Regions from separate parts of the Neptunomonas sp. CHC150 genome, predicted to be linked through region 1. Evidence: predicted binding sites of a transcription regulator. Region 1 holds the regulator's gene; each other region holds the start of a gene.

Region 1 (2,273 bases):
AAGTTGTGCAAGATAATCTGTTAGAAAACACTGAAGAACTTGCAAGAAGAATGTTGGTTGCCGGTGCTCATATGATGTCCGACTTGGTGAATGATGAAGAGCCAGGTATCGATACTGATGACGTATCACCGGATGACATGATCCGCCCTTCAACGATTCACTAAAGCGTATTTGCCGTTTCTTATTGGGTATGCCGTGCCTATGCTATTAGTGCATTCCTCAATTAATAGCATGGCGACGGCGAATCAAAATTCCATTACTTGCCCCTTGTCTGGCGCTTTTTTCTAGGCGCTGAAAGGCATCGTCAGAAATATCTCCGGCCCAGCTAATAACAGCATGGCATGTGCCAGTGCTGAGGGCTTTTTCAGCCAATTGCTGAACGCTATGGTTCTCGTCAGGGTAAAGTAGAATTACCTTTTTAAGATCAATTCCAGCATCTTGTAGCAACGATTTTGGCAAGTTTATAGGTGGAGCAATCCAAGCAAACCAGCGGTCTTCATGGCTTAGCTGCGCCAATAACGGCATTATCATTGGCATATCTGCCAGATCACCGCTTTGTGTTACGATTTCAGTAATTTTCCCGAAATCGCTGGGCTGTTGAGCTCGGGGTTTAAGCTTGGTGCGAATGCTACCTAACTCTTTTTGGGTGCTGATAATGCCGGTAACAGCTTTGTTATCAGGAATTAACATGTGCATTATGGCTCACTCCCTTGTCGTATGACGCCAACGCCTAACCCTTCGATGGAAAGCTCGCTCTCGCGTAAGTCGACCACGATAGGGTCAAACTCTTCGTTTTCAGCTATCAGTTCTACAATGTGTCCAGTGCGTTGGAACCGCTTAACGGTGACTTCGTCACCAATACGCGCTACTACAATTTGGCCGTTACGTGCTTCTGTGCATTGGTGAACTGCCAGCAAATCGCCATCCATGATGCCGATGTTTTTCATACTCGTGCCGTGCACTCGCAGCAAGTAATTAGCCGGTGGGTGGAAAAAGTCAGCTGAAATTGTGCAGTGCTCTTCGATGTGCTCCTGGGCTAAAATAGGGCTGCCCGCGGCTACGCGGCCGATCAAGGGAAGACCTTCAGGCTCTGGTTGCTCAAGCTCAGGAAGACGAATACCGCGAGAGGTGCCAGGGATCATTTCTATAGCACCCTTACGGGCTAACGCTTTTAAGTGTTCCTCAGCCGCATTGGCTGATTTAAAACCTAGTGAGCGTGCTATATCGGCACGTGTAGGCGGATAACCGGTTGCATCGATATGATCGCGAATGCAGTCGAGTACTTCTGATTGACGCTTTGTGAGTTTCATATTTGTGCCCGTCATAATTAAGTGCCGATAGGTAAGATAGCCCGCAAATAGATGACTGTTTTTTTATACAGTACATGTGATTATATACAGGCAAGGTCGGTTGTAAAGAGATTTTCTGTTTATATATCCAGTATCTTGATATTATCCCCGCGACATTGAAATCAGGATTTAAGTTTTGCTCAGCGACGCTCTAAAAAAGTCTATACAAGAGGCATATCGCCAGTTCCTCGGGTTGCATGACCTTAAGCCTCGTTATGGGCAAAAAATGATGATTGCGCAAATTGCGCGCACCTTAGGGAATATTGAAAGTAACGAAAAAGGTGAAAGAAGTAGCGATAATCATATCTGTTTGATCGAGGCGGGCACAGGCACAGGTAAGACAATGGCTTACTTGATTAGCGCTATTCCCATTGCTAAAGCGCAGGGCAAGTCCTTGGTTATATCTACAGCAACGGTCGCTTTACAAGAGCAGCTACTTCATAAGGATTTACCTGAAGCTTCGCGTTTAATGGCAGAACCTGTGCGTTATATCTTGGCTAAAGGGCGCGGGCGATACTTCTGTGTATCCCAGGCTGAAAAGTTGCTAGAAGGCCAAGGCGAGTTAGGCCAAATGGCACTTTATGAAGATGAAATTGCACAGCGAATGGAACCCGATGCCGTTGCTTACTACAGTGAGTTAATGGATCGCTTTGCCTCCGGTAGCTGGGATGGTGACCGCGATAGTCTTGCTGTGGAACTAGAAGAAGAGGTGTGGCAGCCACTCACGAGTGATCATACCCGCTGTACCAACCGTCGTTGCAGCAACTTTTCAGTATGCCCATTTTTTAAATCCAGAGATTCGTTAGATAAAGCGGATGTAGTCGTTGCCAATCACGATCTGGTACTGGCCGATTTGTCTCTCGGAGGCGGCGCTATCCTTCCCGATCCGGCGCAAACCATTTATGTGTTTGATGAGGCACACCA
Region 2 (2,273 bases), on a different contig from region 1:
GCAATAAGGCTAAACCAATATAGATGAAGCGATGAATAGCCGTTGGATAAGGCCGCTGGTTAGGATCATCTTGATAAACGGCATTAGTAAAAAACAGGAGAATAGCCTGCATCCATAAGATTAATAGACTGCCCCCCGATTCCCATAAAGGCGTTAGCCCTGTAAATGGCAATGAGAGTAAAAAAATAATCGATACAAAAATTAAGACAACCAATAAAAACTTCATCAACGCTTGTTGAATTCTGGTTAGTGTATCAATGATGCCGGACTGCTGACGGAATATGGCAATGCCTACCCCATTCGCCAAAGAAAGTATCGGATAATAGAAGTGAGGCTGTTCAAATAGCGTTTCGAAGAAGGTGATATCAATAGCGTCAAATAATGCCCCCCACAGCTTTAAAATACCCCAGAAGCACAGCATAAATACAAGCGCGGCACCGAATGTTAAAAAGTTGCGCCAAGATAATTTAAATAAACGGCTGTAAGTGGGCTCTTCTCCTCTTCCTGGTACGGTAAAATGCTGTATGTACATCAGCCCCTTAAACGTTGCGATGGAGAGGGTGCCAACTAAAACAGGGATGAGTTCGCCGTAACTGTCTTGGGGCTGGAAGGGGCTGACTTGCGTTCCTGTGTAATAACCTAGCAAAAGCGCCACGCTCCCCGCTAACATAGCGAAGGCGTAAAGCATTCCGTTTGCTTTGTTATTTAAGGCTAATAGCAAAATGGTTGGAGTGACTAGTGTGAAGCTATAAAGTCCAAACAACCAAGGTAAGTTATACGAAGGCCAGAAGCTTTGCTCGATTGATTGATGCAGCACAAGCAAGGCTAAGCCTTGGAATAAAGCAATGCACAATAGCGTTAAACGCTGGTTTATATCAGTCATTTGCATAATTACATCCTTGTAAAAAAGCCAGTTTAGCATTGAATTTTCAATTCTTTGAATAACCTATACCTAAGAGAGTGAGGAAACTGGCACATAAAGTCTTTTATTGATTTATCAGTACATCACTCTAATATGCTGTATATATAAACAGTTATTTGAGTGTTGTGTGATATGTATGCGTTATGTGATGTCAGTGCGATGTATGCCAGTTGCGAAAAGGTGTTTGACCCGAGCATCCGTAAAAAGCCCGTGGTGGTGTTAACGAATAATGATGGGTGCATTTGTGCCACTTGCCCTGTGGCACGCAAGATGGGCATTGGTAAAAGCTTTGTGCCCTACTTTACCGTCAAGAATGAGTTGGCGGCCGCTGGCGCTGTCGTGCGTAGTTCTAATTATGAACTCTATGCTGATCTGTCCCAGCGTTTAATGGATACCTGTGCGCGCTTTGCGCCTGACCATCATGTTTATAGCATTGATGAATGCTTTTTATACTTTGGCTCTTATGTTCCCGATATAGGTTGGGAAGCGCATGCTCGCGATATTCGGCGTACCGTCTGGAAAGAGGTGCGTTTACCGATAGGCGTGGGCATAGGCCCTACGCCAACCCTAGCGAAGGCCGCTAACCATGCTTCCAAGCACATTGCCGGCTTTAATGGTGTGGCGGTGATTGATAATGAAGCGGTGCGCCGTCGCGTCTTAAAGCAGATGTCGGTGCGTGATATTTGGGGTATTGGTCGTCGATTAGCACGTCGATTAAATGAGATGGGTATCGAGAGCGCGTGGCAATTGGCACAATCCAAGCCTGCGCTGATGCGTAAGCATTTTAGTATATTGGTTGAGAGTACCGTACATGAGCTCAATGGTATCCCTAAATTATCATGGGATGATGTGCGTGCACCCAAACAACAAATTTACTCCACCCGGTCTTTTGGGGCACGTGTTACGGATAAATCCGTTTTGCGCCAAGCGTTGTTATCTCATGTTGGTATTGCGGCTAGTAAACTACGTCGTCAGCAAGGGTTGGCGAGTACTCTGCAGGTGTTTGCCAGTAATTCACCGCATGATGGCGAGCCGTTTTATCGTAAATCATTTACCTATCAGTTTTTGACTCCGACCAGTGATACAACCGTGATAGCTCATGCGGTGAGTGGTTTAGTGGACGGTCTGTATAAATCAGGCGTACATTTTTATAAATGTGGTGTGGGCTTAATCGAAATAGTGGATGCTAGCCAATACCAAGCCGATTTATTTTCTACCTCGAACGACAACCCTTCCCTTATGCAGTGTATGGATAGCATCAATGCTCGCTATGGCCGTAACACGGTACATATTGCAGGCCAAGGTATTACGCCCCAATATGCGATGAAGCGTGCTTTTTTGTCGCCTCAGT
Region 3 (2,273 bases), on a different contig from region 1:
GCTGTTGTAACAGACGAATCGCCGCAAAAGAAAGGCATGTTTGCTCGTATTAAAGCCGGGTTAAGCAGGACCAAGGCTAATTTGACTGAGCAATTGGGTACACTTTTTCTTGGTAAAAAAGAAATAGACGATGAGCTACTCGAAGATATAGAGACGCTGCTGCTAACTTCCGATGTAGGCGTAGAAGCAACAACGGATATTATTGATCGTCTTACTTCGCGCGTCCAACGTAATCAGTTAGCGGATGCACAAGCTTTGCATCAAGCTCTTAAAGATGAACTGGCTGGGTTATTAGGCGATGTTGAACAGCCGTTAGTTGCCCAAGCTGAGAATGCTCCTTATGTGATTCTCATGGTGGGTGTTAATGGGGTAGGTAAGACAACGACGATAGGCAAGCTGACAAAGCGTTTCCAAAGCGAAGGGAAAAGTGTGATGTTGGCTGCTGGCGATACCTTCCGAGCCGCGGCTGTTGAACAACTGCAAGTGTGGGGCGAGCGCAATAATGTACCGGTCATTGCCCAGCATACAGGTGCCGACTCGGCTTCCGTGTTGTTTGATGCGGTGCAATCAGCTAAAGCTAAATCTATTGATGTATTAATTGCTGATACGGCAGGACGTTTGCAAAACAAAGACCATCTAATGGAAGAGCTGGAAAAGGTTGTGCGAGTCATGCGCAAAATCGACCCAGCTGCACCTCATGAAGTTATGTTGGTTCTGGATGCAGGCACCGGCCAAAACGCCATGAGTCAGGCTAAAATCTTCCAAGAAGCCGTGGGTGTCACAGGTATTACGCTGACTAAGTTAGATGGCACAGCCAAAGGCGGCATTATTTTTGCGATTGCTAAGCAATTGAAGTTACCTATTCGTTTTATTGGGGTAGGGGAGCAAGTAGACGACCTTCGTCCTTTTAAAGCTGATGAGTTTGTTGAAGCACTTTTTGACGAGTAATCCTAGGGTTTAAGCAATAGTTTCTGCGAGTGTGATAAGTATCGCGACTCGCAGTTGGTATTTTTAAACGGCTACTGTATATTCATACACTGTTGTTGGCTTTGTGAAATAGGGTAGGTAGAGACGTGATCGGACGCTTAAAAGGTGAATTAGCAGAAAAACAGCCGCCTCATATCATGGTGGATGTGAATGGAGTTGGGTATGACGTCGAGGCGTCGATGAATACGTGCTTCAAATTACCAGATCCCGGTTGTAGCGTTACACTATATACCCACTTTGTAGTGCGAGAAGATGCTCAGTTATTGTATGGCTTTTATGATAAATACGAGCGCACTTTATTTCGGGCGTTGATTAAAGCCAGCGGTGTGGGGCCTAAACTTGCTCTATCTATTTTGTCCGGCATGACAGCTCAAGAGCTGGTGGCTTGTATGCAGCGCGAAGATGCCGCCGCGCTTACACGTATCCCTGGAGTGGGTAAAAAAACTGCCGAGCGCCTAATAGTCGAGTTAAAGGATAAGCTAAAAACATTACCGGCCGCTGAGCCTGCCGACTTCCAGTTAACGGGTAATGATTTACCTGAAGCCGCGTCAGCTGCTATTGATGGATACCGCCAAGAAGCAGAAAGTGCTTTGGTATCGCTGGGCTATAAGCCTGCCTTGGCTGCTAAAGCGGTTGCCCAAGCCGAGAAACAATTAGGCGATATTAACAGTAGCGAGTCGTTAATCCGGTTAGCACTTAAATCAATGGTCTCTGGCTAAAACTTCTTCATACTGCAGGCCACTGAGAATAAGTAAGTACAATGGTAGGTTTCCCGATGTTATTGCGAGGTTGTAAATGATCGAAGCGGACCGCTTTATAGCGCCCACACAGACTAGTAAGGTGGAAGAGCAGTTCGATCGTGCAATTCGCCCGCAAAAACTATCGGATTACACCGGTCAGCCCGTTGTTAAAGAGCAAATGGAAATTTTTATCCATGCGGCTCGTAATCGCGGTGAGGCGCTGGATCATACACTGATTTTTGGGCCTCCTGGGCTTGGTAAAACAACGCTGGCTAATATTATCGCGCATGAAATGGAAGGCGATATTAAAACAACATCTGGCCCTATTTTAGAAAAAGCCGGAGATTTAGCCGCCTTACTAACAAACTTAGAAGCCGGTGATATTTTATTTATTGATGAAATACACCGCCTTAGCCCGAATGTAGAAGAAGTTTTGTATCCTGCTATGGAAGACTACCAGCTGGATATAATTATTGGTGAAGGGCCTGCCGCTCGATCCATTAAGCTCGATCTGCCTCCTTTTACTTTGGTTGGGGCAACCACCCG

The links. The regulator LexA, encoded in region 1, represses DNA repair genes until DNA is damaged. The targets are predictions, from matches to a motif close to TACTGTNTANNTANACAGTA.
Region 2: OW491_RS08835 (Y-family DNA polymerase) is a predicted target of LexA. The motif match lies at 1,017-1,036, and genes of this name have one in related genera.
Region 3: ruvA (Holliday junction branch migration protein RuvA) is a predicted target of LexA. The motif match lies at 1,021-1,040, and genes of this name have one in related genera.

Annotation. Positions count from the first base shown of each region.
Region 1 covers NZ_JAPNXU010000009.1:76,404-78,676, forward strand. The annotation lists gene OW491_RS11150 (hypothetical protein) at 1-164, shown strand, start outside; gene OW491_RS11155 (SulA-like leucine-rich domain-containing protein) at 220-696, opposite strand; gene lexA (transcriptional repressor LexA) at 696-1,310, opposite strand; gene dinG (ATP-dependent DNA helicase DinG) at 1,486-2,273, shown strand, end outside.
Region 2 covers NZ_JAPNXU010000006.1:600,666-602,938, reverse strand. The annotation lists gene OW491_RS08840 (DUF4153 domain-containing protein) at 1-889, opposite strand, end outside; gene OW491_RS08835 (Y-family DNA polymerase) at 1,055-2,273, shown strand, end outside.
Region 3 covers NZ_JAPNXU010000006.1:383,271-385,543, forward strand. The annotation lists gene ftsY (signal recognition particle-docking protein FtsY) at 1-948, shown strand, start outside; gene ruvA (Holliday junction branch migration protein RuvA) at 1,074-1,706, shown strand; gene ruvB (Holliday junction branch migration DNA helicase RuvB) at 1,783-2,273, shown strand, end outside.